DNA from 3 places in the Nostocoides sp. HKS02 genome. Region 3 is predicted to be linked to each of the others. Evidence: predicted binding sites of a transcription regulator. Region 3 holds the regulator's gene; each other region holds the start of a gene.

Region 1 (9,892 bases), 980 kb from region 3:
GTTGACGTTCTGTCCGAGCAGGGTCACCTCGACGACCCCCTGCTCGACGAGCGCCCGGATCTCGGCCAGGACGTCACCAGGGCGCCGGTCGGCCTCACGACCACGCAGGCTCGGGACGATGCAGAACGTGCAGGTGTTGTTGCACCCCACCGAGATCGAGACCCAGCCGGCATAGGCCGAGTCACGTCGCGTCGGCAGCGTGCTCGGGAACACCTCGAGGCTCTCGAGGATCTCGACCTCCGCGCGCTTGTTGTGGCGCGCCCGGTCGAGCAGGGCCGGGAGGCTGCCGATGTTGTTGGTGCCGAACACGACATCGACCCAGGGCGCACGCGCGACGATGGTCTCGCGGTCCTTCTGGGCCATGCAGCCGCCGACGGCGATCTGCATGTCGGGGTTGCGGGTCTTGGCCGGACGCAGCTGACCGAGGTTGCCGTAGAGCTTGTTGTCGGCGTTCTCGCGCACCGCACACGTGTTGAAGACGACCACGTCGGCAGCCTCAGGGCGCTGGTCTGCCGGGAGGCTGTTGACGTCGACGTAGCCCGCCGTCTCGAGCAGCCCGGCCAGCCGCTCGGAGTCGTGGACGTTCATCTGGCACCCATGGGTGCGGACGTCGTAGGTGGGGTGGGCCACGAGGGCTGTGGTGGTACTCATCGCACGGACAAGGGTACGTGCTGCGCACCGCCGGGTATGCCGTGCTCAGTCACGCCGGTGCTCCGGCGCGTTCGCGACGGCCTCGCGAACCACGCTCATCACCAGGTCGGAGGGGTACCCCTTGCGGGCCAGCATGGCGGCGAGCCGACGGGTCTGCACAGCGGGCTCGAGCCCGTGCAGAGCCTTCAGGCGCTTGGCCACGAGCCGCTCCGCGCGGGCCCGCTCGTCGTCGGAGCTGACCGCCTCCAGCGCGGCCTGCGCCGTCTCGTCGTCGACGCCCTTGGTGCGCAGCTCGCGCGCGAGGGCTCGCTTGGCCAGGCCGCGGCCGGCCTGCTGGGACCGGACGAGCATCCCGGCAAACGCCTCGTCGTCGATGAGCCCGACCTCGGTGAGGCGGTCGAGCACCGCCTCGGCGACGTCGTCGGGGCAGTTGCGCTGGCGCAGCTTGTCGAGGAGCTGCTTGCGGCTCTTCGGTGACAGCGCGAGCTGGCGCAAGGCGATCTGGCGGGCGACGTCATAGGGGTTCGGTTCACCGGACTGTTCGGCCGGTTCGGGTCGGTCGGGCCGCTCGGGCCGGGCCTCGGCTCGGTCGGACGCGGTCGCGGCCAGGGCCGCCTCGAGGGCAGCCCTGGCCGTGTCGTGTCGCGCAGTCATGCGGATCAGAACTCGACGGAGACCTCAGGGACGACAGCTATGGCCGGCTTGTCGACCTGCGGACCGATGCCGAGCTTCTCCTTGATCTTCTTCTCGATCTCGTCGGCCAGGTCGGGGTTGTCCTTGAGGAACTGCCGGGCGTTCTCCTTGCCCTGGCCCAGCTGGTCGCCGTCGTAGGTGTACCAGGCACCGGCCTTGCGGACGAAGCCCTGGTCGACGCCCATGTCGATGAGGCCACCCTCGCGAGAGATGCCGAAGCCGTAGAGGATGTCGAACTCGGCCTGCTTGAACGGGGGCGAGACCTTGTTCTTGACGACCTTGACGCGGGTGCGGTTGCCGACGGGTTCGGTGCCGTCCTTGAGCGTCTCGATGCGGCGGACGTCGAGTCGGACCGAGGCGTAGAACTTCAGCGCCTTGCCACCGGTCGTCGTCTCGGGCGAGCCGAACATGACGCCGATCTTCTCGCGGAGCTGGTTGATGAAGATGGCGGTGGTGCCCGTGTTGTTGATGGCGCCGGTGAGCTTGCGCAGGGCCTGGGACATGAGCCTGGCCTGCAGGCCCACGTGGCTGTCGCCCATCTCGCCCTCGATCTCGGCACGGGGAACCAGCGCCGCGACGGAGTCGATGACGATGATGTCGAGGGCGCCCGAGCGGATCAGCATGTCGGCGATCTCGAGTGCCTGCTCACCGGTGTCGGGCTGGCTGACGAGCAGAGCGTCGGTGTCGACCCCCAGCTTCTTGGCGTACTCCGGGTCGAGGGCGTGCTCGGCGTCGATGAACGCGGCGATGCCGCCGGCCTTCTGCGCGTTGGCGATCGCATGCAGGGCGACGGTGGTCTTGCCCGAGGACTCCGGGCCGTAGATCTCCACGACCCGACCGCGCGGAAGGCCACCGATGCCGAGCGCGATGTCGAGCGCGATCGAGCCGGTGGGGATCACTTCGATGGGCGGTCGGATGTCGTCGCCCAGGCGCATCACGGCGCCCTTGCCGAACGACTTCTCGATCTGGCCCATGACGGAGTCCAGGGACTTGGCCTTCTGGTCGATGCCGTTCGAGCTGGTGGTTGCAGCCATCTTCGCCACGGTTCCTTCTTTCACTGGTCGAGTCGGGCGCGCCTGCCTTCGACCCTGGTCAGTCAGAGAACTGGTCAGTCAGAATCTGTGCAGTATCCGCTGTTGGGTCAGACGCTAGGAGTCGCCACCGACAGTCGACCTGAGCCCACACCAGAGCTGTGGACGAAGGCCCGTCGGGGCTCCACCTGTGCATGAGTCTACCGAACGTGTGTTCGAAATGGGCGGTGGTCTAGCGCGACACGCCGACCTACGAAAGCAGCAGTCGTTCGAGCCGACGGGCTGCGCCGATGACGCCCACCCCACCCAGCACGCCCAGGTACAGCACGTGACCCAGCACTCCCCAGCCCACGTCCCCGAGCAGGAGCGCCCGCTCGAGCGCGACGCCGTGGTACAGCGGAGTGCACTCCACCAGCCATCGCAGCGCATCGGGGTAGGTCGACAGCGGGAAGAAGGTCGCCGAGAACAGGAACATCGGCTGGATCGCCAGGGTCACGTAGTCGAAGTCGACCCACGAGCGCATGAAGGTCGTGGCGAACATCCCCGCCGCCGCGAAGGCGAAGCCGATGAACACGGCCGCGGGCAAGGCCAGCACGGCCCACCAGGAGGTGACCGCACCAGCCACCAGGGCCACCGCCAGGAACAGGGCCGAGTACATCCCGCCGCGGATGAGCGACCACGAGATCTCTCCGACGGCGATGTCCCGCGGGCCCATGGGGGTGGCCAGCACGGCGTCGTACAGGCGGGCGTACTTCAGCTTGAAGAACACGTTGAAGGTCGAGTCGAACACGGCGCCGTTCATCGCCGAGGTCGCCAGCAGCGCCGGCGCGACGAACTGCACGTAGCTCACGACGCGGCCCGAGTCGGTGGTGACGGTGTGCACTAGGGCGCCGATCCCGATCCCGAGGGAGAACAGGTAGAACACCGGCTCGGCAAACCCGGTGACGAGCGCGATCCAGCCCCGTCGGAACGCCGTGACGTTGCGCTCGACCATCATCCGGGCGAGGCCGGCCCCCGCAGGCATCGGGACGAGACGAGCCACCCGCGCGGCCGGCGAGGTCGAAGTCGTGGTCGCGCTCACGGAACCAGCCTCCGGGCAAAGGCGCGCTCGGCAAGCCACCAGCCCACCGCGGCATACGCCAGCGGGACGAGCAGGTGACCGGCCAGCGGCCCCCAGGCGATGGTGCCGCTGGCCACCGCGCGACAGGCCTCGACGCCGTGCCACAGGGGCGTCGCCCAGGCGATCGGCTGCATCCAGACGGGCAGCTGCTGGATGGGGAAGAACGTCCCGGAGAAGAGCATCATCGGCGTGATGATCCAGCGGAACAGGATGTTGAACCCGTTGTCACCCTCCTGCACCGCGGTGAACGCGAACATCGGGATGCTGAAGGCCATGCCGGTCAGGACGGCGATCGGCAGGCACAGCAGGGCCCACCAGGAGTGGAAGCCCCCGAACAGCGCGGCGACGACCATGAAGAACGACGTGGACATGACCAGGTGGCAGGCCACCGCCAGGAAGTGCCCTGAGAGCACGTCGCGCACGCCCAGAGGCGAGGCCAGCTGGGCGTGGTAGGTCATGTTCCACTTGATGTACCCGAGCACCTGGTACGTCGACTCGCCGTTGGCCACCCACATGGTCTGCACCGCCAGGATCGCCGGGGCCACGAACGCGAGGTACGGCACGCCGTGGACGCCGCCGGCCCGGTGGTCGACCAGCGACCCGAGCCCGACCCCCATGGACAGCAGGAAGAGCAGGGGCATGAGCGCCCGGGAGATGACCGAGCCACGCCAGGTCCGGCGATAGACCCGCAGGTGGTACTCCCACACTGCCAGCACCCGTTCGTGGGCGCTCAGTGCGGGTCGCGGGCCTGGGGTGGCCCGTTGCTCCCACTGCTCGGTGACGGCTTCGGTGGGCGGCAGGGGTGACATCAGTCCACCAGCGTCCGGCCGGTCAGGTGGAGGAACACGTCTTCCAGGGTCGAGCGGCGCACCAACGAGGACAGCGGCGCGATGCCGCGGGCGTGGACTGCCGCGGCGGCCGCGTCGCCGTCGTCGGTGTAGACCAGCAGGCGGTCGGGCAGGACCTCCACCCGCTCCCCCACCCCGGCGAGCTGTTGGGCGAAGTCGCGCTGGTCCTCGACGTCGAAGCGCAGCTCGAGCACCTCACGGGTCGAGTAGGTGTCGATGAGCTCGCGAGGCGACCCCTCGGCGACGATCCGCCCGTGGTCCATGACCACCAGCCGGTCGCAGAGCTGCTCCGCCTCGTCCATGTAGTGCGTGGTCAGCACCAGCGTCACGCCGGAGCGCTTGAGCCGGAAGAGCCGGTCCCACAGGACGTGGCGCGCTTGCGGGTCCAGGCCCGTGGTGGGCTCGTCGAGCAGCAGGATCTCGGGTGAGTTGATCAGCGAGCGGGCGATCGTCAGCCGCCGCTTCATGCCGCCGGACAGCGGCTCGACCTTGTCACCGGCCCGGTCGGTGAGCTGGGCGAAGTCGAGCAGCTCGGCAGCCCGGGAGCGGACCTCCTTGCGCGAGAGGCCGAAGTAGCGGCCGTAGACCCAGAGGTTCTCCTCGACCGTGAGCTCCTCGTCGAGGGTGTCCTTCTGGGGGCAGCTGCCCAGGCGCGCGCGGATGGCCGGGCCGTGCTGACCGGGGTCGAGCCCGAACAGCCGCAGCTCACCGTCGGAGACCGGGGAGACACACCCCACCATGCGCATCGTCGAGGACTTGCCCGCCCCGTTGGGACCGAGGAACCCGAAGCACTCCCCCTTGCGGACCGCGAAGTCGATGCCGTCGACGGCCGTGAAGTCCCCGAAGGTCTTCGTCAGCCCCGAGGCGCTCAGCAGGATGTCGTCGTCAGGCACGATGCTGCACGCTACCGACAATCGCCGACACGCTCTCACCCATTTCCGGCGTCCAGCTCGGCCCGCAGGGTGCGGGCCAGCTCGGTGGCCGCCATCGGACGGATCCCGGCGTGGCCGGTGCCCGCCCACAGGTGCACCAGCTCGGCCTCGCCGGTCGCCTTGCCGTGGGCCCGCAGGGGCGCGGTCAGGTGGTGCACGTGGGGGTATGCCGCCGGCGCGACGTCGCCGAACCGCTCGGTCCACGTCGTGCTCAGGGCCCGCGCGCTGCGGCCGGTGAACGCCCGCGTGACGCGCGTGCCGCTGCGGTGGGTGAGCGCATACCGGTGGACCCCGGCGGTGCCGGCCTCGACGCAGTCCAGGAAGGCCGTGCCGAACGCGCTGGCCACCGCGCCGACCGCGCGCAGTTGCGCGGCGTCGCCACCGGTCATGAGCCCGCCGGCCGCCATCACCGGCAGCGGACTGCGGTCTCGCAGTGCGCTGACGAGCTCGCGCACCGCCAGCTGTTCTGCGCCGGTGTCGACCGGGCCACCCCGGTGACCGCCGGCCTCCCAGCCCTGGGCCACCAGCCCGTCGACGCCCAGCTCCTGCGCCCAGGCCACCTCGTCGGGATCGTTGAGCGTGACCCAGACCTCGACGCCGGCCGCCTGGAGGCGGGCCACGACCTCGGCGGGTGGCCAGGCGAAGGCGAAGCTCACGAGCGGCGGCGCCAGCTCGACGAGCAGGTCCACCTTGGCGTCGAACGCGTCGTCGTCATAGCGCGGCTCGCCGAGCTCGACGCCCGCGGCGGCCGCCCACGGCGCCAGCAGCTCGGCATACGCGAGGGCGTCGGCGTGCATCGTGGGCAGGTTCGGTGACGGCGCGAAGACGTTGACCCCGAACGGCGCCGCGGTCGCCGCACGCAGGGCTGCGACGTCCTCGCGCAGCCGCGCGGCGGTGAGGTAGGCGCCGGCGAGGAACGGGAACATCCCTCCCCGAGCCGCCGCGGCGGCGAGTGCCACGGTGGTCGGGCCGCCCGCCATGGGTGCGAGGACCAGCGGGTGGGCCGACCAGTCGAGACGGGTCACCGGACGTGCCGGCGCTCGATGCCGAGTCGGCGCGACTCGGGCACGTCCATGTCGTCGCAGAGCGCGAGCCAGACCCGCCGAGGAGACTCGCCGCGGTCCAGCGCCTCGAGCACCGTGACGTCGCCGAGGGCGTGCAGGGTGTGCCCGCGAGCGAGCGAGCCGGCATAGGTCTCGCCGAACTCGTCGTTCATCAGCTCCCAGAACCGGCTCAGACGCACGGCCCGAGTGTAGGCACAGCGTCCGACAGGACCACCGGCCGACCAGCCAGCGTCCTACGGCGGCAGCGAGTGTCGGTCCGGGGTGAGAGGCTGTGGCTCTGATGGCAGGCGACGTGCTCGACCGGTTCTCCCCCGCCACCGCGGCGTGGTTCAGGGGCTCCTTCACCGCGCCCACCGCGGCCCAGGCCGGCGCCTGGTCGGCGATCAGCTCGGGGCACCATGCGCTCGTCGTGGCGCCCACCGGCTCGGGCAAGACGCTGTCCGCGTTCCTCTGGGCGCTCGACCGGTTGTCCAGCGAGCCGGTTCCCGTCGAGCGGCTCAAGCGGTGCCGGGTCCTCTACGTCTCCCCGATGAAGGCCCTGGCCGTCGACGTCGAGCGCAACCTGCGCTCGCCGCTGGTCGGCATCGGCCACGCGGCGACCCGGCTCGGGCTGACCCCACCCGACATCACCGTGGCCGTGCGTTCCGGCGACACGCCGGCGAACGAGCGCCGCGCATTCGCGCGCACTCCCACCGACGTGCTCATCACCACCCCTGAGTCGCTCTTCCTCATCCTCACCTCCCAGGCCCGCGAGGCCCTGGCCGGGGTCGAGACCGTCATCCTCGACGAGGTGCACGCCGTCGCCGGCACCAAGCGCGGCGCCCACCTCGCCCTCTCGCTCGAGCGCCTCGACGCCCTGCTCGACACCCCGGCGCAACGCATCGGCCTGTCCGCCACCGTCGAACCGGTCGACGAGGTGGCTCGCTACCTCGCCGGCGGCCGGCCGGTCGAGGTCGTGCGGCCACCGTCGACCAAGGAGTGGGACCTCGAGGTCGTCGTCCCGATCGCGGACATGTCCGCCCTCGGTGAGGTGATCGAGGGCGACCTGTCGGGTCCGGCCTCGGGCGCCGAGCGGCGTGCCTCGATCTGGCCACACGTCGAGGAGCGCATCGTCGACCTGATCGCCACCCATCGCTCCACCTTGGTCTTCTCCAACTCCCGACGCCTCGCGGAGCGGCTCACCGCCCGGCTCAACGAGATATGGGACGAGCGCCTCGAGACGGCCCGCGAGGCTCGTGGTGACGAGCCTGCCGAGCCCGCCCCGCGGCATACCGCCGGGCGCACGCCTGCCCAGCTCATGGCCCAGTCGGGCGCGTCGTCCGGCGCACCCGCGGTCCTCGCGCGGGCCCACCACGGGTCGGTGAGCAAGGAGCACCGCCAGCTGATCGAGGAGGACCTCAAGGCCGGCCGCCTGCCCGCCGTGGTCGCGACGAGCTCGCTGGAGCTGGGCATCGACATGGGGGCCGTCGACCTGGTGATCCAGGTCGAGTCACCGCCGTCCGTGGCGTCCGGGCTCCAGCGGGTCGGGCGCGCCGGCCACCAGGTCGGGGCAGTGTCCCGCGGGGTCCTCTTCCCGAAGTTCCGGGGCGACCTCGTGCAGACCGCGGTCGTCGTCGAGCGCATGCGGACCGGTGCCATCGAGTCCCTGCGCGTGCCGGCCAACCCGGTCGACGTGCTCGCCCAGCAGATCGTGGCCATGTGCGCGCTCGACGAGTGGACCGTCGACGACCTCGAGCAGGTGGTCCGCCGCGCCACGCCGTTCGCGGCGCTGCCCCGGTCGATCCTCGAGTCCGTGCTCGACATGCTCTCGGGGCGCTACCCCAGCGACGAGTTCGCCGAGCTGCGCCCTCGCATCGTCTGGGACCGGGTCACGGGCACCCTCACCGGGCGTCCGGGGGCTCAGCGGCTCGCCGTCACCTCCGGCGGCACCATCCCCGACCGCGGGTTGTATGCCGTGTTCCTCGCCTCGTCCGAGGGCGCGGGCCGACGGGTCGGTGAGCTCGACGAGGAGATGGTCTACGAGTCCCGGGTCGGCGACGTGTTCACCCTCGGCACCTCGACGTGGCGCATCGAGGACATCACCCACGACCGGGTGCTGGTGACCCCGGCGCCCGGCCTGCCGGGACGGCTGCCGTTCTGGAAGGGCGACCAGCTAGGTCGCCCGGCAGAGCTGGGCCGGGCGGTGGGCGCGTTCGTCCGCGAGGTCGTGGGGCTCTCCCCCGCCAGGGCCCGCGAGCGGGTCACCGCGGCCGGCCTCGACGAGTGGGCCACCGACAACCTGCTCGCCTACCTGTCCGAGCAGCAGCAGGCCACCCGCCACGTTCCCGATGACCGGACCATCGTGGTCGAGCGGTTCCGCGACGAGATCGGCGACTGGCGGGTCGCGGTGCACTCACCGTTCGGTGGTCAGGTGCACGCGCCGTGGGCGCTGTGCGTCTCGGCCCGCATGCGCGAGCGCTACGGCGTCGACGTGCAGGCCATGCACGGCGACGACGGCATCGTCTTCCGCCTGCCCGACCTCGAGTTCGACGACGAGGGGTCCACCGGGTCGTCGGGGCGCGGCATCGGGGCCGAGCTGCTCGAGCTCGTGCGGCTCGAGGCCGACGAGGTGCACGACCTGGTGACCTCGCAGATCGGCGGGTCGGCGCTGTTCGCCGCCCGCTTCAGGGAGTGCGCGTCCCGGGCGCTGCTCCTGCCCCGACGGCGTCCCGACCGCCGCCAGCCGCTGTGGCAGCAGCGCCAGCGGGCCGCCCAGCTGCTCGAGGTGGCCAGCCAGTACGCGTCGTTCCCGATCGTCCTCGAGACGGTGCGCGAGTGCGTCCAGGACGTGTTCGACGTGCCGGGGCTGACCGCCCTGATGCGCTCGATCGAGTCCCGCGAGGTCACCATGGTCGACGTCGAGTCGGCCCAGCCCTCGCCGTTCGCCCGGTCCCTGATGTTCGGGTACGTCGCGCAGTTCCTCTACGAGGGCGACTCGCCCCTGGCCGAGAAGCGCGCCGCCGCCCTCGCCCTCGACCCGACCCTCCTGGCCGAGCTGCTCGGCCGCGGCGAGGGCCTCTCGCTGCGCGACCTGCTCGACCCCGCCGAGGTCACCCGCACCGAGACCGAGCTCCAGCGCCTCACCCCCGAGCGCGCCTGTCGCGACGCCGAGGACGTGGCCGACCTGCTGCGGGCGCTCGGCCCCCTCCCCCTCGACGACATCGTCAGGCGTTGCCAGGACCCGGCGACCGCGGCGACGGTCGGCGGCTGGCTCGTCGAGCTCGAGGGTGCCCGTCGGCTGATCCGGGTCCGGGTGGCCGGCGAGGAGCGCTGGGCCGCGATCGAGGACGCGGGCCGCCTGCGTGACGCCCTGGGGTGCTCGCTGCCGGTCGGCATCCCCCAGGCGTTCCTCGAGTCGGTCCCCGACCCGCTCGGGGACCTGGTTCGACGCTACGCCCGCACGCACGGTCCGTTCCCCGCCGCCGCCGTCGCGGCCTGGTGGGGGTCGGACCGGCCGTCGCCACCGATGCGCTGCGCCGCCTGGTCTCGGCCGGTCGGGTCGTCGAGGGTGAGC
Region 2 (9,892 bases), 190 kb from region 3:
GCGCGCGATCGGTGTCACGGATGAGGCTGGCGGGACGCACGCTGCCGACGCCGAACCGCGCACTGGCCCGGTCGACGGCGCGATCGGCCTCGCGCCACCCGTGGTCGGGCTCGTCGAGCAACCCCTGGATCGGTGCTCCCTGCGCCTCGACGAGTCCCTCCATCCGGACGCCGACGAGCCGGATGCGGGCCTGGTGCAGGGCGAGGGCATCGAACAGCGCCTTGGCCGTGTCGTAGATCTCGCGGCTCACGTCCGTGGGGTCGCGCAGGGTCTTGCTCCTGGTGACGGTCGTGAAGTCGGCGAACCGCACCTTGATCGAGACGGTGCGTCCCACCATGGCCGCGGACCGCACCCGCGCAGCCGTGCGGTCGCTGAGCTTGAGCAGCTGGCGGTGGATGTATGCCGGGTCGTCGACGTCGACCTCGAACGTCTCGTCGGACCCGATGCTGCGCTCGCGACGCTGGGGCTCGACCGGTCGCGGGTCACGCCCCCAGGCGAGGTCGTACAGGTGCGGGCCGGCGCTGTCACCCAGGGCCTGCCGAAGGGTGTCGAGCGGGGTGTGGGCGATGTCGGCGACGGTGTGCAGGCCCAGGCGCACGAGGGTCTCCTCGGTGCGGTCCCCCACTCCCCACAGCGCGCCGACGGGTAGCTGCTGGACGAAGCCAAGGACCTCCTCACGCGGCACGACCACCATGCCATCCGGCTTGGCCAGACCGGAGGCGAGCTTGGCGACGAACTTGGTCGGGGCCACGCCGACCGAGCAGGTGATGCCCTGCTCCTCGTGGATGGTGTCGCGCAGGAGCTGGCCGATGCGGGCGGGGTTGCCGAGCCGGCGCGTGGACCCGGCCACGTCGAGGAAGGCCTCGTCCAGGGACAACGGCTCGACCACGGGCGTGATCGTCGCAAAGGTGGCCATCACGCCCGCCGAGATCTGGCTGTACAGGGCGTGGTCCGGCGCGATCACCGTGGCTTGGGGGCAGAGCCGTCGCGCGCGGGACATCGGCATCGCCGAGGCAACCCCGAACGCGCGGGCCTCGTAGGTGGCGGACAGCACCACCCCGCGGTTGCCCCCACCACCGATGATCACCGGGGTGCCGACCAGCTCGGGGCGGCGCAGGAGGGAGGCCGAGGCATAGAAGGCGTCCATGTCGACGTGCAGGATGGTGCAGCCCGTGTCGTCCGGTGGCTGCTGGGCGGTGCGCTGTGGGAGCGCGAACTGGCGCCGGCTCACGGCTCGCCTCAGCGCTTGGCGAGGATGTGCACCGCAGCCCCGAGCTGGCCGAGGAAGCCGAACTCGGGGTGTCGGCTGGCGGCGTGCTCGAGCTCGAGCAGGGCGGTGCGGTCGATCTCGGTGTCGAGCAGGGCCGACGGCACGAGGTCGCTGAACAACCGCACCCCGTGCACGTCGAGAACCCGGAGCCCGGCGGCCTCCACCATCGCGACCAGGGCTGGGGCGTCGAAGCGGCGTGGGAGGGGGTCGGCGCTCCCCCAACGGCCGTCGGCGCTGACCAGCGCCGTGTGGGCCTGGGCGAACTGGCCGGCGAGGACCCGAGCGAGCACGACGGCCAGGCGCTGGGCAGCCACCAGGCTGAGGTGGCCCCCCGGTGCGAGAACCGCGGCCAGCGCGCCCACGGTGGCGGCCGGGTCGTCGACGACCTCGAGGGTTCCGTGGCAGCAGACCAGGTCGAACGGCCGGTCGCCGGCGAGGTCGACGAGCGAGTCGGCGTCGCCTTGGACTGCGGTGACCGCGGCGCCGACCCCGCGCTCGGCGCTGCGGCGCGACAGTGAGGCAAGGGCATCGGGGCTGGGATCGACCACGGTGATCTCGTGCCCCAGCTCGGCCAGCGGGACGGCCAAGCCGCCGGTGCCGCCACCGAGGTCGAGCACCCGCAACGGGCGGCCGAGCTCGGACTGCTGTGTCTCGATGAGCTCACGGACTGCGACCCAGACCGCCGAGGTCCGCAGTGCGGTCTCGACGCCGCCGCGTCGGGCGCGCCACTGCTCTTCGGCCACGAGGTCTCCTCCGGGGTAGCGCTGCAGGGTGGGCGGGTCGACTGCCACCCTAACGGCCGGAGCCGACGGCGCTGGGCAGAGCGCACGGGATGGTCGGCACGAGGAGGTCGATCGGCCCGTGGTTGTTCGCGGGCACGCCGAGGCTGTGGCACACGAGGTCGAGGAACAGCTCGGCCTGGCGCAGGAGGTCGTCGGCCTCACGGGCGGTCACCTGGCCCTGCGGCCGGCGATCGGCGGTGACCACCTCGAAGAAGGTGGCCCACTCGGCGAGCTCTGGGGCCAACCGGGGCAACAGGGCCCACAGGCTGTGCGGCCCCGCCCGGTCGGAGTCGTCAGGACGGTCGGGTCCGTCTGGTCCGTCTGCGCCGTCGGACGCCCCGGGGCCGCGGAGGCGACGGGCGTCACGTCGGGCGGCGAGCATCGACGCCGCGGCTCGCAGCGCGGCCAGGCGGGCATGCTGGTGGCGGGTCGTCGTGTCGGTGCTCTGGCACGCCAGCAGCAGGGAATGGCGCGACCGGTCGAGCAGGTCCAGGGTGCTGGTCATCGCGGCGCCTCAGTCCGCGACCCGAAGGAGCTGCCACTGGTTGGCCTGGGCACCGGCCCCCGGCGAGCCAGGGAGTGTCGCAGCGAGGTCGTAGACCTGCGCGCCGCCGAGGCGGCCGGGGCTGGCCTCGACTCGCCAGACCCGGCGTTCACGGGCGCCTGCGACGACCTCGTGCCCCCCGCGCGCGTCGCGCCACCACGGCCGGTGCTCGTTCCACTGGTCGAGGATCGCTCGGACGACGTAGAGCCTGCCGCGCCACACGAAGGCGTCCGGACGGCGCCCAGGATCACCGTCGGAGGATGCCGGCGCGTCCTCGTGGGCCGCGTCGCGGACGTCGATGGGTTCTTCGTACCGGCGGTCCACGAGCGACTCCTTCGGAGGGTGGGAGTGGGGTGGGGTGTGCGCTCTGGCCCTGCGAACGGGCGGGGTCGAGGCGCCTGATCACAGGGCCAGAGCCGCACGGCGGGTTCCGTCGAGGACCCGTCATTCGAACAGGTGTTCGATGAGAAGAAGGTATACCCCGGCGCCGACAGCCCGCAATCCCTCTGGTCCGCCGCCCACCGGCCCGCCTAGCATTCGTCCATGTCGCAGTCCGGCGCAGCCACCTCCCCGGGCGCGCCCGACCTCGGCGCCCACCCCGGCGTCCAGCGCGTCCTCGCGGCGCTCGCTGTCCACCACATCACCCCGGAGGTCATCACCCTGCCCGATGCCGTGCGCACGGCATCGGCCGCCGCGGCCGCGCTGGGCATCACGCCCGCCGAGATCGCGAACTCCTTGGTGTTCCGTGCCCACGCCGAGGACGGCACGGTCGGGCCCCTCCTGGTCCTCACCTCGGGAGCCCACAAGGTCGACCTCGTGAAGGTGGCCGAGCTGCTCGACGGAGTCGAGCGCATCGACCGCGCGGACGCCGACTTCGTCCGAGCCCAGACCGGTTTCGCCATCGGCGGTGTGGCGCCCGTCGGACACCTCCACGCCGTGCCCACGGTCGTCGACGTCTCGCTCAGCCGGTATCCCTACGTGTGGGCGGCCGCCGGCCACAGCCACACCGTGTTCCGGACCACCTACGAGGAGCTGCTCAGGATCACCGGGCCCCACAGCACCGCCATCGAGGTCTGCTGACCGCGAAGTGGGCTCCCGTCACAGCTGGGTGTTGAGGTACCGCTGCAGCAGGCTGACGATCCGGGTGTTCCACGTGCGGGCGCCGTCGCGGTACGTCCCGAGGTAGGACTGCAGTGCCGCCGTGGACGCCGGCCCCCACAGGCCGTCCGCGATCGTTCCGATGCGCTGTTGCAGGGCACGCACCGTCACGGTGTCCAGTCGACCCGTCCGGGTCACCGAGAGCCAGCGCTGCAGGGCCACGACGGTGGTGGCGTTGAGCACTCCGGTGACCGCGAGCCGTGGCGCCAGCAGCCCTTCGGTGGCCTTGAGCACGAGCACCCGCAGGACGGCGGCGTTGACCTGGGCCCGGAAGGCGCTGTTGGTCGACGCGCGAGCAGCCACCGCGGCGACCATCGCGGGGATGACCTGAGGGTTGACGGTCAGGACGAGGTCACCCCCGGCGCTGATGAAGTTCACCGCTCGCGCGCCCGGCGACCAGGCCCGCACCTGGGCGGCGTTCCCGAGGTCGTCGCTGACGACGACGCCGCCGAAACGCAGGCCCTGGCGGATCATCCCCGTGATCACCGCGTGGGAGAAGACGGCCGGTTGGCGGGGGTCGATGCGGCTGTAGATCGCCGACGACACCATGAGCAGACCGGCGCCCGAGGCGACCGCGGCCCGGAACGGCACGAGGTCCGCGGAGGTGGAGGTGGTCACGGTGTCGGTGACCCCAGCGGTGACGTCGGTGTTGCCCGTGACCCGCCCCAGTCCGGGGAAGTGCTTCGCGGTGACGGCCAGACCGGCCGAGCGCATCCCCTTGAGGAAGGCTGTTCCCTTGTCGGCGACAACAGTCGGCGTGTAGCCGTACTCGCGGCTGTACCGGCCGATCGGCGCGTTGTTCGACGCGCTGCTCGCGGAGACCGTGTCCATGACCGGCGCGAGGTTGACGTCGACCCCGGCGCGCGCCACCTGGCGACCCCAGGCCGCGGCATACGAGGTCAGCGTGGCGTCCGGCCACCCGCCCTGGACCAGTGCCGTCGGCATCCTCGAGAAGCCCGGCCCCTGGAGCACCTGGACGTACCCGCCCTCCTGGTCCGTGGCGATGAACAACGGGACCGCGGCGGTGGCGGCAGCGGTCGTCAGGGCGTCCGCGCTGCTCGTCAGGGCCCGAACCGGAGGCGCGCCCGCCGTGGTGCGCCCGGTGAGGATGAGGTTGCCGACGTGGTACCGCGAGATGGCGGACACGGTGGACGAGCCGAGGCCGGTGACCGGGCCGCCCACCATGAAGAGCTGGCCGATGCGTTGCGCGAACGTCATCCGGTCGAAGGCCGCCCGCGCCATCGTGGCCGGGGTGACGACGACGGTCGTCGCGGCCAGCGACGCAGCCCCGACCGGTGCCAGGTCGGCGCCGAGGAACGGGACGCTCGTCGCGAGCACGGTGAGAACTGCCCCGGTGCGAAGAGACTTGCGAAGAGCGTCCATGGCTGCCTCCAGCGAGCGGGTTCGGTCCTTCCACTCTGTGACGCCCGGACGCATCGGCAGGTTGGGTGTCCGGCGACCCCGACACGCCCGTGCGCCCCGATTTCCGGGGTGCGCGGGCCGCGCAGGGGGTTGGATACCAACCACGGGGGTTGAAGCGGCGTCTCAGGGACGTGGCGAAAGCCGGAAGGACAGCGAGCATGGTTGCTCGGGACGGCGGTTTCCCGCCCCAGGCCGCCTCGCCGGACGCGCATGCGGCGGTGCGGTCGCTCTTCGACGCCCACTACGGGCCGCTGGCCGGCTGGGCAGCCCGCCTCCTCGACGACGACGACCTGGCGCACGACGTCGCGACCGAGGCGTTCGTCCGGCTGCTGCGGACGTTCGACACCGTTGAGGAGCCCCGCGCCTGGCTGTATGCCGTGACGGCCAACCTCGTCCGCGACCACTGGCGGCGCACCAGTCGCGAGCGGGTCGCCTACCGCCGCTTCAGCCACGACCAGGGGCAGGATCCCACCGCGGACCGGGAGGCGGCCGAGCACCGCAGCGACACCGCCACCCGGCTGACGGTGCGCCAGGTGGTCCTCTCCCTGCCGGACAGCCTGCGCGAGGCCGTCCTGCTCTACTACTACGCCGACCTCCCGGTCGCCGTCGTGGCGGCCCGCCTGGGGAAGTCAGAGGGCACCGTGAAACGAGATCTCTTCGACGCGCGACGCCGCATGGCGGCACTGCTGGAGGATGTGCGATGAGCGACCACAGGACCATCTCCGATCCAGGACCCGACCCCGGCTTCGACCCGGTGGACGCCTTCTTCACGCACGAACGCCGTGCGACCCGCGCGCTCGAAGCCGGGGACGCCCAGTGGGACGGCATCCTGGTCCGCGCGCGCCGCGAACGGATGCGGCGGATGCGCAGCACCACGGCCTGGGCTGCCGCTGCCGCCGCCCTCGTCGCCGCCGGGGTGTGGGGGCTCTCCGGTCGCCTCGGCCCGGTCACACCAGCAGACACCAGCCCGCCGGTGACGTCCCCGTCGACGCAGGCCCCGTCGCCGACCCCGCACCCCTCGCGCAGCTCGCAGCCGACGCCGTCGACCTCGAGCGGCTCGGTCGGCACGCCAATGCCGAGCACCTTCCGCGTGCAGTCCCTGTCGACCGGCGATGCCCACCACCTCTACGCCCTCGGCACCGCCGCGTGCAGCGGGGGCGCCTCCTGCCCGATGCTGGCGGTCTCGGCCGACAACGGCAGGTCGTGGCGGCTCGTGCACACCTTCCCCAGCAACGCGACCGCGAACGCCACAGCGGGCACGCAGGCCGGAACACCCGTGCCCGGGCCGGCAGCCCTGAGCCAGGTGCGCTTCGCGAGCTCCTCGATCGGGTGGGTGTTCGGCGGCGGGGCCATGCGCACGTCCGACGGGGGCGCCACCTGGCAGTCGTATGCGCACGGTTCCGGGACGGTCCTCGACCTCGAGACGAACGGCAAGGACGTCGTGCTCACCACGGCCGACCGCTGCTCGCAGGGCACGTGCAGCGGTGGGATCCAGGTCCTGCGCGCCCCGGTCACGGCGTCGGCGGCCACCGATGCGGTGGGCACCATCGTCGCCGGGACGGTCCTGGGCGCCCCCATCTCGTGGCACGGCGGCGACGCGTACCTCTCGCCCGTGGTCACCAACGAGACTTCCGGCACCGTCGCCGAGGCGATGGTCCTGCGCGCGGACGGCCTGCACCCCGCGGGGCCGGCCCGCTGCGCGAACGACTCGTCGGCCCCCCAGGTGGTCACCCCCGCGGCCGGGACCACGCTGTTCGCCCTCTGCGTCACCGGGGCCGCCATGAGTCACCTCGGTTACGAGGTGCAGGCCACCGGCGACGCTGCTGCCGCGTGGCGGGTCGTGAGCACTGACGCGCTCATCCTGGTCCACGCCGGCTCGACATCGTTCGCCGCAGCCGACGGGAGCGCCTTGCTGGCAGTGTCCGGCGGCTCGCCCGACGTGCACGGCTCGATGGCTGTCAGCAGCGACGGCGGTGCGACGTGGCACACGCCCCGCACCGCGCCGCCGACCCCCGACCACGGCTGGGCGTGGGTCGGCGCGCCGGGGGGCCCGACGTTCTACGCCATCTCCGCCGACCCCTCGCCCACGTTCTGGAAGAGCACCGACCGCGGTGAGACCTGGGCGCAGGTCGCGGTGGCCGCCGGCTGAGCAGTGAGCCGCCGAGGCCCCCGTATGCCGCGCCCGCGGCATACGGGGGCTTACAGGGCGACCCTCACGTGGCGGTCATGCCCCCCTCGTGCAGGCACAGGACGTTGCCGTCCGGGTCGAGGAACCAGGCTGCCTTGGTGCCGCCCTGCTCGGCGATGTGGTCGACCGTCGTCAACCCGGGCATGTCGTAGTCCTCGAAGGCGACGCCGCGACCCTCCAGATCGGCGATCTCCGCGCGCAGGTCGGACACCTCCCAGGTCAGGGCGGTGCTGGGATTCTGGGTGCCTGCTTCGCGCGGCAGGAGCATCAGCATGGCCCCGCCGCTGAGCTGGTACATGAGGCTGCCCTCGTCATTCGTACCGAGGAACGGCAGGTCCAGCTTGTCGTAGAACGCCTTGGCGCGGCCGGTGTCCGCGACGGGCAGCAAGGTCGAGACAGCACTGGTGGCTAGGGACATGGGAACACCTCCTGGTGACAGGCCAAGCCTGCTCCGCGTCCAGCCGGCGGTGCTCCGCCAAACTGACGAGATCTGCTGGGCAGAATGGGTCCATGACCTCTCCCAAGCCTGTCGAGTGCTGGCTCACCGACATGGACGGCGTCCTCGTGCACGAGGAGCATGCGATCCCCGGCGCGGCTGACTTCATCGCGGCGCTGACCGAGCACGGGCGCCGGTTCCTCGTCCTCACCAACAACTCGATCTTCACCCCGCGTGACCTGCGCGCACGCCTGCTGTCCAGCGGGATCGACGTGCCCGAGAGCGCCCTGTGGACCTCTGCCCTCGCCACGGCCCAGTTCCTCGACGACCAGCGGCCCGGCGGCAGCGCGTTCGTGGTCGGTGAGGCCGGACTGACGACGGCGCTCTACGAGGTCGGCTACACCATGACCGACCGGTCGCCGGACTACGTCGTCCTCGGCGAGACCCGGACCTACTCGTTCGAGGCGATCACGACCGCGATCCGGCTCATCGAGGCAGGCGCGCGGTTCATCGCCACCAACCCTGACGTCAGCGGCCCGAGCAAGCAGGGCACGCTGCCCGCCACCGGGTCGGTCGCGGCGCTGATCTCGGCAGCGACCGGCCGCGCGCCGTACTACATCGGCAAGCCCAACCCGCTGATGATGCGCAGCGCGCTCAACCGCATCGACGCGCACTCCGAGTCGACGGTGATGGTGGGTGACCGGATGGACACCGACGTCATCAGCGGCCTGGAGGCCGGTCTGCGCACCATCCTGGTGCTCACCGGGTCGACCAAACCCGACCATGTCGAGCGCTTTCCGTACCAGCCCACGCGCGTGGTGGACTCCGTTGCCGACGTGGTGCCGCTGGTGGGCGAGCTGCGCCCGCTCGACCAAACCCAGCCCGACTCGCGGGTGAACCTCGGCTAGAGGCTGAGGTTGCGGTAGACCTCGAGCGTTGCGGTCGAGCGGTTCATGGTGATGAAGTGCAAGCCCGGCGCACCCTCACCGAGCATCCGCTCCGCGAGCTCGGTGGCGATCTGCACGCCCACCTCGCGGGTCGCAGCCGGGTCCTCGGCCACGGCCTCGAGCCGGCGCAGCACGGCATCGGGCAGCGGCGTGCCCATGAGCTGGGACATCCGTGCGATCTGCTTGACGTTCGTCACGGGCATCAGGCCCGGGGTGATCGGCAGGTCGCGGCGCGCGGCGACCGCGTCGCGCAGCCGCAGGTAGGTCTCGGCGTCGAAGACCATCTGGGTGATCGCGAAGCTTGCTCCGGCATCCGCCTTGCGGACGAGCACCTCGACGTCGTCCTCGAAACCGGCCGACTCGGGGTGCACGTCCGGGAAGGCCGCGACGCCGACGGTGAACTCCCCCAGGCCGCGCACCAGCCGCACGAGGTCCTCCGCGTGGTTGAGGCCCTCCGGGTGAGCCACCCACGCTCCGCCGACGTCGCCCGGAGGATCGCCGCGCAAGGCGAGGATGTTGCGGACGCCACTCGCGGCATACAGCCCCACCACCTGACGCAGGGCGGCGACCGAGGCGTTCACGCAGGTCAGGTGTGCCAACGGGGTGAGGGTGGTCTCGCGGGCGATCCGCTCGGTGACCCGCACGGTGCGGTCCTGGCTCGTGCCACCGGCGCCGTAGGTCACCGAGACGAAGTCGGGGCGCACCGACTCGAGGCGGCGGATCGCGTCCCAGAGCAGCGCCTCGCTCGCGTCGTCCTTCGGCGGGAAGAACTCGAAGCTGATCGACGGGCTGGGCGCCGAGAGCATGCCGGGGATGGAGCGGGTGAGCCGCTCCGGTCGCGCCAGTCTCGAGGGTTGGCCCAGTGCCATGGCGGTGAGACTAGTCGAGCGCGCACACCGTAGGCTCGACCCAGCAATCGGTGAGACAGCGCGGGCCTGCGCCGGCTCGACGTTGGCCGAGGCTTCTGGTGGCCCGAGACTCTGGAGGAGCGCGTGGTGGACAGCCCGCTCGACGCCGCGCACCTGCGCGAGCGCGTGCAGCGCTGCGTCGACGACTTCCTCGTGCGGCAGGGCGACGTGCTCGGCGAGGTGGGCCCCGACGCCCAGGAGCTCCTCGGGGCAGTGGCGCGTCTGCTCACCGGCGGC
Region 3 (9,892 bases):
CTGCCGAGGCGCAGTCGTTCGACGTGGTCAAGGCGCCCCACCACGGGTCAGCCAACCTCGATGAGGCCTTCATGGACGCCGTGCGGAGCCCGGTGGCGGTGATCAGTGTCGGTGAGGGGAACGACTACGGGCACCCATCGGCAAAGGCATTGGCGGTCTTGCGCCGCAACGGGTCTGCGGTGTTCCGGACCGACCAGCGAGGGGATGTGGCTGTCGTGGAGGAGGGTGGTCGGGTCGGTGTGACCTGGCGCGGTCGTTGACCCGGCTCAGGTGCTGGCGAGCACCCGGGGCTTTGCCTTGGCGGCCTCGACGAGGGCGTCGATGGTGGCCTGGACCGCGGGCACCCGCTGCAGGTCGGCAGTGGTGACGACGCTGATGGTCCTTCGCGAGGCGGGCTTCATCGGCAGGGTGACGACGTCGTTGTGGTGGGCGGTCCGCAGGATCAGGTCAGGGATGAGGGCCACTCCCAAGCCCTCGGCGACCAGGCCCAGGACGGCGACGTAGTCCTCGGTCTCGAAGCCGACATGGGGTGAGAAGCCGGCTGCGGCACACATCTGCAGGAGGTGACCGCGACATCGAGGGCACCCCGCGATCCAGTTCTCCTGGGCCAGGGCGGAGAGCTCCACCATCTCCGCGGCGGCGAGCGGGTGTTGACGGGGGAGGGCGAGCCTGACTTCGTCGTCGATGAGCTTGTGGGTGACGAAGAGATCCATGTCCTCCTCGCCGCGACTGAGGTCGTCGCCCTCGTAGGCGAACGCCACGGCGAGGTCGCATTCGCCCGCCTTCAGCGCGGCCAGGGACTCGGGCGGCTCCGCCTCGGTGAAGGTCACCTGCACATCGGGGAAGCGCTGCTTCACCAAGGCCAAGGCGCGCGGGACGAGGGTCGCCGAGCTCGACGGGAACGCCATCAGCCGCACCCGGCCGGCACGGAGCCCCGCAATCGCGGCGACCTCTTCCTCTGCGGCGTCGAGGGCGGAGAGGACGGCCACGGCATGACGCGCGAGGACTTGGCCTGCCTCGGTCAGGCGGACGTTGCGGCCGACGCGTTCGACGAGCACCGTGCCGGTGCGCTGCTCCAGGCGACGGACCATCTGCGAGATGGCGGGCTGGGAGTAGCCGAGGGCGAGCGCTGCGCCCGTGAAGCTTCCCTCGTCGGAGATGGCCTTCATGACGCGGAGGCCAGCAGCATCGATCATGGATCCACGATAACTGACTGTTATCGAAAGGCGAACATCTCGAGCGGAATGTGATGGTTCGCGAGAGTCTGTCCACCTGAGGACAGGCAAAGCGCAGCAAACGGGGGGAACCGTTAGACTTCACGATGTCGACGCTCGGGGAACTCGGCACGCAGGGGGAGCAGTGAATCGCACACGTCAGGTCTGGGCTGGGCTGTGGCTGGTCACGGGGGTGCTGATGTCGGCGTGCAGTGCCGACGGCAACGCCCCGTCGGGGTCGGTGAGCACATCGACGTCGAGCCCGCCCACATCATCGGGGTCTGCGACGACCCCAGTCTCGCCGTCCATGACCAGGACGACCCGGCCGGTGAGCCTGCCGCCCGAGGCCACCCAGCACACCCACGCGGGCGCCCAGGCCTTCGCGAAGTTCTACCTCAAGCAGTACTCGGCTGCCGCGCATGCCGGTGACGCCAGTCTGATGCGAGGGCTGGCCCGTCCGGAGTGCCAGGGATGCAATGCCCTTGTCCACCTTGTCGAAGCGCTGGAGAGAAAGCAGCAGCACACAGATCTCGACGCGCTCGCGATCCACTCCGCGTGGATCGTTCCGGAGAGCACCAGCGCACGGGCGGTCATCAGTGTGTTGGCCGAGGAGACCCCAAAGCGAATCATCGACGCGAACGGCGCGGTGGTCGCGAACGTCAAGGGAGCTCGCTTCGACATCCGGCTTACCGAACGGTGGGGACCGGACGGCTGGGCGGTCAGCGACCTCAGGCTGATGAGGTAGACGTGTATCGCGCCCCTGCCCTTCTTGCGGTCGCGGCTTTCCTGATGCTGCCCTTGTCGCGCGCGGCGAGCGCCGCGCCAAGTCCACCCACCATCGACAACGACTCGGTCCAAGCCCTGGAGTCCGTCACCACTTCAATCGATCCCAGCTCGTCCGCACCTGCCCCGCCGCCCGCCCACTCGGAAGCTGCTGCGGCGCATGGCCCCAGCCGCTACGAGTACCGGGTCGTTCTTGCGTGTCAACCCAAGCGGCTCTCGGACACGCCCGATGGCGAGGCCACCAACTGCTCGTACGCGCAGACGGCGTGCACGTTCCGTTACCCGGCATCGGATCCCAGAGCGGGGGAGAACCTCTACCGCCTCGAGTACCGCCTCACCGACAACCCCTCCGCGCCATGGGCGTTGGTCCGTGAGATGTGTGGTCTCGGTGATGCGCCGGCAGGCGTCGCGGCACCCCGGATTCCGTCGTTGGGGCAGATCCAGACGGCGTTTCGCCAGCTGCCGTTCTCGAAGCCGAGGGTGTCGGTGCAGCCTGTCGGCAACGTCACGCTGGTGAACCTGCCGACCTTCTACCAGGCGGTCTGGCCCGGCGATGACGGTCTGCAGCCGGGCGAGGTCAGCCGGCCGGTGCAGTTGCTCTCGTGGTCGGTGGAGTTCCGGATCGCCGCGCAGTCCTACGACTTCGCGTTCGGTGATGGCGCACGCAGCGGCCCGGTCACCGATCCCGGTGGCGGGTACCCGGACGGTTCGGTCCGGCACTCCTACCGGCGCCCGCTGCAGGCCGCGCAGGTCAAGGTTGATGCCAGGCTGAGCGCCCAGTACCGCGCGAACGGCGGCGCCTGGACTGACCTCGAAGCGGTCGCCGACCTGCAGGGCGAGCCCATCACCGTGCTCCAGGTCAAGCAGGCGCACGCCCGGCTGGTGAAGCAGTAGCGCGCGGCCCGCGCACCACCGAGCGCGTGTCCGCGCCGTCTGCTTACATCGGGAGACCATGAACCCCGAGGAGACCGCCACCGCCCACACCAGCGACGCCGACCCACCCGACACCCCGGCGGGCGCACGCCACGGCACCGCGCTGTGCCTGTCAGGCGGCGGCTACCGTGCTGCGCTCTTCCACCTCGGCGCGACCCGACGGCTCAACGAGCTCGGCATCCTCGCCTCCGTGACGACCGTCAGTGGCGTGTCCGGCGGCTCGATCCTCGCCAACCTGCTCGCCGACCCCCGACTCGAGTTCCGCCGAGCCGACGCCACGGTCGTGGGCTTCGACGAGTACGTCGCGACGCCGTTGCGCCAGCTCGCCTCCCGCAACATCCGCACCCCTGCCTTCCTCGCCAAGCTCAAGCCGCGCAACTGGCGAGCTCCCGACGCGGCCATCCGCGCGCTCGCTGACGAGCTCGCCTCACAGTTTCCATGGTGGTCAGATCCTCTGGCCCGCAACGACAACGGCGCGCCAGAGATCATCACGGGCGCGACTGAGATCGGCTACGGCGTGGACTGGGTGTTCGAGGGGCCTAGTGCCCGGTCGCCGCGCGGCAGGGTGGGCGACTACCGCACGGGGTATGCCGCCTGGCCGCGCGACCTGCGCCGCGCCGACGCCGTGGCCGCCTCCTGCGCGTTCCCGCCGTTCTTCAGTCCGATGGTGCTCGACGGCGAGGCGATGCACCTGCGGGGTGGCCGCCGAGGCGTCGAGTCGCCGGGCGAGCGCCGCGGCATCCTGCGACGGATCCGCCTCACGGACGGCGGGGTCTACGACAACCTCGCATTGGAGCCCGTGTGGAAGAACCACGCGACGGTCCTCGTGAGTGACGGGGGCAGCGTGTTCCGGGCCCGCACCGAGCGCACCGTGCTCGGTCGCACCCAACGCATCCTCGCCATCGCCACCAGTGGCGGCCAGTCCGTGCGCAGTCGATGGCTCCACGCCAGCTTTGCGCGCGGCATCCTGCGCGGCACCTCGTGGGCGCTCGACACCCTCATCGACGGCGGCTACCCGACGCAGACCGTGACGCGCATCAGTGCCGTTCGCACCGATCTCGACGCCTTCTCGACGGCCGAGCAACAGATCCTCGAGCGTCACGGCTACCTCGTGGCCGACGCCCAGGTTCGGACCCACGCCCCACAGCTGATCGTCCGCGACAGCGACCTCGACCCTCCACATCCGGCGGTTGCCGACCCCGAGGTCGCTGGGGCCGCGCTGTCCGACTCGGCACGCCGGCTGTTCCTCGGCCGCTCCTGAGCAGCCGCCTGGGCCGCGTACCCTTTCTTCGTGACCCAGGGCACCGACACGCGCACCGACGAGCTCTCCGCGATCGCGGGGCTCCTCGAGCACGGCAATGTGCTCGCGCTCACCGGGGCGGGGATCTCGACCGAGTCCGGCATACCCGACTATCGGGGGCCGGACGGCAACCGGCGGGTCACGCCCATGCAGTTCGCCGAGTTCCTCGGTTCGTCGCAGGCCCGGCAGCGGTACTGGGCGCGCAGCTACGTCGGCTGGCAGCGGTTCAACCAGGCCCGCCCCAACGCCGGCCACGCGGCGGTGTCACGCCTCCAGTCGGCTGGGCTCCTCGGCCCCATCATCACCCAGAACGTCGACGGCCTCCACCAGTCGGCGGGCACGACCGAGGTGACCGAGCTGCACGGGTCGCTCGCCAAGGTCGTCTGCCTCACCTGCGGCGACCGGACCTCCCGCTGGGACCTCGACGCCCGCATGCGCGAAGCCAACCCGGCATACACCGTCTCGAGCGACGAGATCCGCCCCGACGGCGACATCGCCCTGAACGACCTCGACGTCGCCGCGTTCCGCGTCCCGCTGTGTCTCGTCTGCGGCCGCGACACCCTCAAGCCCGAGGTCGTGTTCTTCGGCGAGTCCGTGCCGAAACCGTTGGTGGAGCACTGTTTTCGGCTCACCGAGCAGGCCGATGCCATCCTCGTCCTCGGCTCGAGCCTCAAGGTCATGAGCGGCTATCGCTTCGTCCGCCGAGCCGCGGCCCTCGGAATCCCGGTGGCCATCATCACCCGCGGCGCCACCCGTGGCGACGCCGACGCGACGCTGCAGCTCGACGCGCCGCTGGGTGCCACCCTGACCGAGCTGGTCAGCCGGCTGGGCGCCTAGCCACGAGCACCGCGTCGATCGCGTCGCCGGCGTCGGTGGGGCGGACGATCTCTTCGCACCGCTCGATCTCGAGTCCGGCCGCGGCCGACCGCAGCTGCTCGAGGGTATGCAGCAGCGACGGATCTGAGGGGCCGCCGACGCCCTCGGTGAGGTTGCGCAGCGCATGACCCACGACGACCAGGGCGCCACCGGGGGCCAGCCACGAGGTGGCGCGCGACAGGACGTCCTGTGACAGGTGCAGGTAGGCGGCGAGGACGAGGTCGTATGCCGTGCGCTCCGGCGGGTGCCACGAACGCACGTCGGCGACGACCCAGTCCACGGCGACCCCTCGCCGGGTCGCCTCGGCGTCGCCCTTGGCCAGTCCCACCGCCGAGAAGTCGACCGCGGTCACCCGCCAGTGCAGGCCGGCCAGCCACACGGCGTGACGGCCCTCGCCGGCACCGAGGTCCAGCGCGCGACCGGGCGGCCAGCCGCCGACGATCCGGGCGACCTCGGCGTTGGGGGTGGCGCTCCAGACCCGGGCGCTCGCGGCATATCGCTGGTCCCACATCTGCTGGCGGTCGGTCATCCCCTTAGCATCGCCGATATGAGCGCCAATGCCGCGGGGGAGCCGGAGATCGTCATCCGCGACGCCGGCCTCGACGACCTGCCGACGATGGCCGCCATCTACGACGAGCAGGTCGGCACCTCGCTCGCGACGTTCGACACCGAGCCCCGTGGGGCGGCATACCTGGGTGAGAAGCTGGCGTCGGCGGGTGGCAGCGACATCGTGCTCGTCGCCCGAGCGGGGGACGAGGTGCTGGGCTACGCGTACTCCGGGCCGTTCCGTCCGCGCCCGGCGTACGCCGGCACCAAAGAGGTGTCGGTCTACCTCGCGGTCGGCGCGCGGCGTCGTGGACTCGGGCGCGCCCTATATGCCGAGCTGCTCGCCCGCCTCGACGCCCGGCCCGACGTGCACACCCAGGTCGCGGTCGTGGCGTTGCCCAATGACGCCAGTGAGGCGCTGCACCGGGCCGTGGGCTTCGAGCAGATCGGGGTGCTCCGGGAGGTGGGGCACAAGTTCGGCCGTTATGTCGACACCGCGTGGTACCAACGGATGGCTTCGGGCGGCTAGGTCTGGCGTGTCGGCGCAACGCTTGGCAGTCTCGTGAGGTGACGCTCGACGAGAGTTTCGGAGGCTGACATGGGCGCGACGAGAATCAGGACCGGTCCGTTCGAGAACGACGACGCACTCGACTTCCTCGACGACCTCGAGGAGTCCGACCCGCAGGAGCGCCGCGTCAAGGTGGAGTCGGCTCTTCGGCGGGTGATCCGCGCGACGGACTACATCGAGGCGTCCACGATGTCGGAGGCGATCGCCGCGGCCGTCGTCGTGGCGGCCTCGGACGACCCTGAGTCGGTCGTGGGGGAGCGCAACGTGCCCCGCTGGCTGGACGAGGAGCCGCTCGACGTCGACGAGCGGCTCGAGGAGTTCGCCACGAAGGCGTTGCACCGGGCGCTGCGCTCCGAGGACAACGAGCTCTGGGAGATCGTGGCCGACGGGGACGCCGGGGACCGCTTCAACACCCGGATCACGCACTACCTCGACGCACTGGGCGACTGAGCCGGCGTCAGGGCCACTGAGCCGGCGTCAGGGCGTCAGATCCGGCGGAGCACCGCCGTGACCTTGCCGAGGATGGTGGCGTGGTCGCCGTCGATCGGCTCGAAGTCCGGGTTGTGCGGCAGCAGCCACACGTGACCGTCCTTGCGCTTGAACGTCTTGACCGTCGCCTCGCTGTCGAGCATGGCCGCGACGATGTCGCCGTTGTCCGCCGTCGGCTGTTGGCGCACGACCACCCAGTCACCGTCACAGATCGCCGCCTCGACCATCGAGTCACCCACGACCTTGAGCAGGAAGAGCTGGCCCTCGCCAACGAGCTGACGGGGCAGCGGGAACACGTCCTCGACGGACTCCTCGGCCATGATCGGCACGCCGGCCGCGATCCGGCCCAGCACAGGGACGTAGGACGCCTCGGGACGGGCGTCGCCCAGGCCGGTCTCGTCGAACGTCGCCGTCTCGTCCTCGGCGCTCGCGCCGCCGCGGTAGCCGCGCGTCTCGGCGGTGGCATCGGGGGAGACGACCTCGATCGCGCGGGGCCGGTTGGGGTCGCGGCGCAGGAAGCCCTTGCGCTCGAGCGTCGACAGCTGGTGGGCGACGGAGCTGGGTGAGGTGAGGCCGACGGCCTCGCCGATCTCGCGCAGGCTGGGCGGGTAGCCGCGGCGGTCGACCGAGTTGCGGATCACCTCGAGGACCCGGCGCTGGCGCACCGTCAGCCCGTCACCGCGGTCGCGGTCGGGAAGCTCCTTGACGTTGTCCTCGCTCATCGCGCTCCTCGTTTCTGCAGGTCAGGTGCCTGTGGCGGGTGGTGCAGGTGGGGCTGTCGGTGGCCTCTGATCTGATCTGAGGCGTGACCACAGCGTATGGCGTTCGAACAGAGTTGCCAAACATGTGTTCGACGCGTGTCTTGAACCTTTCGAACATGCGTGCTAGAAATCAGGCAGAGCGCTTTTCGCACACTCGTTCGAAGAGCCGTCAGATGGAGGAACCGATGAGTGCAGCAGTTGCCTGGGACGTCGCCCCCGCCCCCCTGCGTGTGCCGAGCCGGGTGGCCCGGCCGCACCTGGTCTCCGTGCCCTGCGGCAGCGACGCCGTGGCGGTGCCCGGCGCGCCACTGCGCCTCACCCGCGCGGGCCGCCTCGCCATCACGTCCCTGGTGCTCGTCGTCCTCGTGGCCGCCACCATCGCCCTGCTCTCCGGCGGCGCCTCGGCCACGGTGATCGACCACTCGACGACGGTTCAGGGTGGCCAGACGCTCTCCCAGATCGCGGCTCAGCAGCTGCCCGGCCTGCCGGTCGCCGACGCCGTCGCTCGCATCCAGGTCGCCAACGACCTGACCAGCTCCGAGATCCACGCCGGGCAGAGCCTGCTCATTCCCGCCGTCGGCTGAGCCGGCCCCTGAACGCCCCTGAACGACGCTGAACGGCTGCTGAGCCAACCGCCGCCGGGCTTGGCTGCCGGCCTGCCTGCCGGGCGTGCACCGGCCCGCGAGTTGTGGCAGGTTGACAGCAACATCGCTGATCAGCAGGCAGGGAGGTTCCGCGTGGACGCCAGGAAGGCCTTTCTCTCGTGGCCGGTCGTCCGCCAAGTCCGGTCGGGAGATCTCCTGGGCCGCGGTCCGGCGGTCACTTCGCGGCATACCGAGGAGCTGACCCCGCGCACGAGCACTGCTGACCGGGTCGTGCAGAGCATCTGCCCCTACTGCGCGGTGGGCTGCGGGCAGCGCGTGTTCGTCAAGGACGAGAAGGTCGTCCAGATCGAGGGCGATCCGGACTCGCCGATCTCCCGTGGCCGGCTGTGCCCCAAGGGCTCCGCCAGCGAGCAGCTGGTCAACCACCCCGGCCGCCAGACCGCCATGCTCTACCGCCGCCCCGGGGGCACCCAGTGGGAGTCCCTCGACCGGGACACCGCGCTCGACATGGTCGCCGACCGCTTCGTCGAGAGCCGCCGCCGCGGCTGGCAGGACCACGATGCCAAGGGCAGGTCGCTGCGCCGCACCATGGCCATCGCCTCGCTCGGGGGAGCGACCCTCGACAACGAGGAGAACTACCTCATCAAGAAGCTGTTCACCGCGGCGGGCGCGATCCAGATCGAGAACCAGGCGCGTATTTGACACTCCGCCACGGTCCCCAGTTTGGGGGCCTCGTTCGGGCGCGGAGGCGCCACCCAGTACCTCCAGGACCTCGCCAACGCTGACTGCATCGTCATCCAGGGGTCGAACATGGCCGAGTGCCACCCGGTCGGCTTCCAGTGGGTGGTCGAGGCGCGGCGCAAGGGTGCCAAGGTCATCCACATCGACCCGCGGTTCACCCGCACCTCGGCCAGCGCTGACAAGCACCTGCCGATCCGGGCCGGCAGCGACGTCGTCTTCCTCGGTGCCCTGGTCAACCACGTCCTGACCAACGAGCTCTACTTCAAGGACTACGTCGTGGCGTACACCAACGCCGCCACGCTGATCAGCACGGACTTCCAGGACACCGAGGACCTCGACGGGCTCTTCTCCGGCTACGACCATGACAAGGGTGGCTACGACCAGACGTCGTGGTCCTACGCGACCGCCGACGATGGCGGCGACGGCGACGGCGACGGCGACGGCGACGGCGACGGCGACGGCGACGGCGACGGCAAGCGGACCGTAGTGGGCGACGCCGGCGCCGAGCAGCAGCACGGCAGCCAGAAGTCCGCACACTCCGCCGGTGACCAGCACGGCTCCGGGGGCCCGGCGCTGGAGCACGCCCGGGTGCTGCGCGACGAGACGCTCCAGGACCCGCAGACGGTCTTCCAGATCCTCAAGCGGCACTACGCCCGGTACACCCCCGAGATGGTCGCGCAGGTCTGCGGCATCTCCGTCGACGACTTCGACTACGTCGCCAGGGCCATCACCGAGAACAGCGGCCGGGACCGCACCACGTCCTGGGTCTACTCCGTGGGCTGGACCCAGCACACGCTCGGTGCCCAGTTCATCCGCACCTCCGCGATCCTGCAGCTGCTCCTGGGCAACGTCGGTCGTCCCGGCGGCGGCATCATGGCGCTGCGCGGCCATGCCAGCATCCAGGGCTCGACCGACATCCCGACGCTCTACAACATCCTCCCCGGTTACCTCGCCATGCCAATGGCCGGCAGCCACGACACCTGGGCGCAGTACCTCGAGGCGATCGCGAGCAAGGAGCAGAAGGGCTTCTGGGCCAACGCCGACGCGTATGCCGTGAGCCTGCTCAAGTCGTGGTG

What was found. Region 3 encodes LexA, which represses DNA repair genes until DNA is damaged. Its sites were predicted from a motif close to TCGAACANNTGTTCGA; they were not measured.
Region 1: the regulator LexA is predicted to act here: its motif matches at 2,579-2,594, upstream of recA (recombinase RecA).
Region 2: the regulator LexA is predicted to act here: its motif matches at 3,045-3,060, upstream of GKE56_RS06285 (YbaK/EbsC family protein).

The regions. Positions count from the first base shown of each region.
Region 1 covers NZ_CP046121.1:525,532-535,423, reverse strand. Annotated here, with positions in the region: gene miaB (tRNA (N6-isopentenyl adenosine(37)-C2)-methylthiotransferase MiaB) at 1-651, opposite strand, end outside; gene GKE56_RS02475 (regulatory protein RecX) at 697-1,305, opposite strand; gene recA (recombinase RecA) at 1,311-2,378, opposite strand; gene GKE56_RS02465 (ABC transporter permease) at 2,626-3,456, opposite strand; gene GKE56_RS02460 (ABC transporter permease) at 3,453-4,304, opposite strand; gene GKE56_RS02455 (ABC transporter ATP-binding protein) at 4,304-5,236, opposite strand; gene GKE56_RS02450 (nitronate monooxygenase) at 5,272-6,300, opposite strand; gene GKE56_RS02445 (DUF3046 domain-containing protein) at 6,297-6,518, opposite strand; partial or broken gene GKE56_RS02440 (ATP-dependent helicase) at 6,620-9,892, shown strand, end outside.
Region 2 covers NZ_CP046121.1:1,317,545-1,327,436, forward strand. Annotated here, with positions in the region: gene dinB (DNA polymerase IV) at 1-1,231, opposite strand, end outside; gene GKE56_RS06270 (methyltransferase domain-containing protein) at 1,240-2,061, opposite strand; gene GKE56_RS06275 (SAV_6107 family HEPN domain-containing protein) at 2,063-2,557, opposite strand; gene GKE56_RS06280 (DUF6504 family protein) at 2,567-2,920, opposite strand; gene GKE56_RS06285 (YbaK/EbsC family protein) at 3,140-3,676, shown strand; gene GKE56_RS06290 (glycoside hydrolase family 3 N-terminal domain-containing protein) at 3,695-5,137, opposite strand; gene GKE56_RS06295 (RNA polymerase sigma factor) at 5,335-5,880, shown strand; gene GKE56_RS06300 (hypothetical protein) at 5,877-7,325, shown strand; gene GKE56_RS06305 (VOC family protein) at 7,390-7,782, opposite strand; gene GKE56_RS06310 (HAD-IIA family hydrolase) at 7,875-8,708, shown strand; gene metF (methylenetetrahydrofolate reductase [NAD(P)H]) at 8,705-9,616, opposite strand; gene GKE56_RS06320 (polyprenyl synthetase family protein) at 9,743-9,892, shown strand, end outside.
Region 3 covers NZ_CP046121.1:1,506,565-1,516,456, reverse strand. Annotated here, with positions in the region: gene GKE56_RS17305 (ComEC/Rec2 family competence protein) at 1-260, shown strand, start outside; gene GKE56_RS07185 (LysR family transcriptional regulator) at 267-1,196, opposite strand; gene GKE56_RS07180 (hypothetical protein) at 1,374-1,523, opposite strand; gene GKE56_RS07175 (DUF6318 family protein) at 1,522-1,959, shown strand; gene GKE56_RS07170 (hypothetical protein) at 2,004-2,891, shown strand; gene GKE56_RS07165 (patatin-like phospholipase family protein) at 2,950-4,191, shown strand; gene GKE56_RS07160 (NAD-dependent protein deacetylase) at 4,222-5,067, shown strand; gene GKE56_RS07155 (bifunctional 2-polyprenyl-6-hydroxyphenol methylase/3-demethylubiquinol 3-O-methyltransferase UbiG) at 5,048-5,635, opposite strand; gene GKE56_RS07150 (GNAT family N-acetyltransferase) at 5,654-6,181, shown strand; gene GKE56_RS07145 (DUF4259 domain-containing protein) at 6,251-6,670, shown strand; gene lexA (transcriptional repressor LexA) at 6,706-7,431, opposite strand; gene GKE56_RS07135 (LysM peptidoglycan-binding domain-containing protein) at 7,656-8,054, shown strand; gene fdh (formate dehydrogenase) at 8,208-9,892, shown strand, end outside.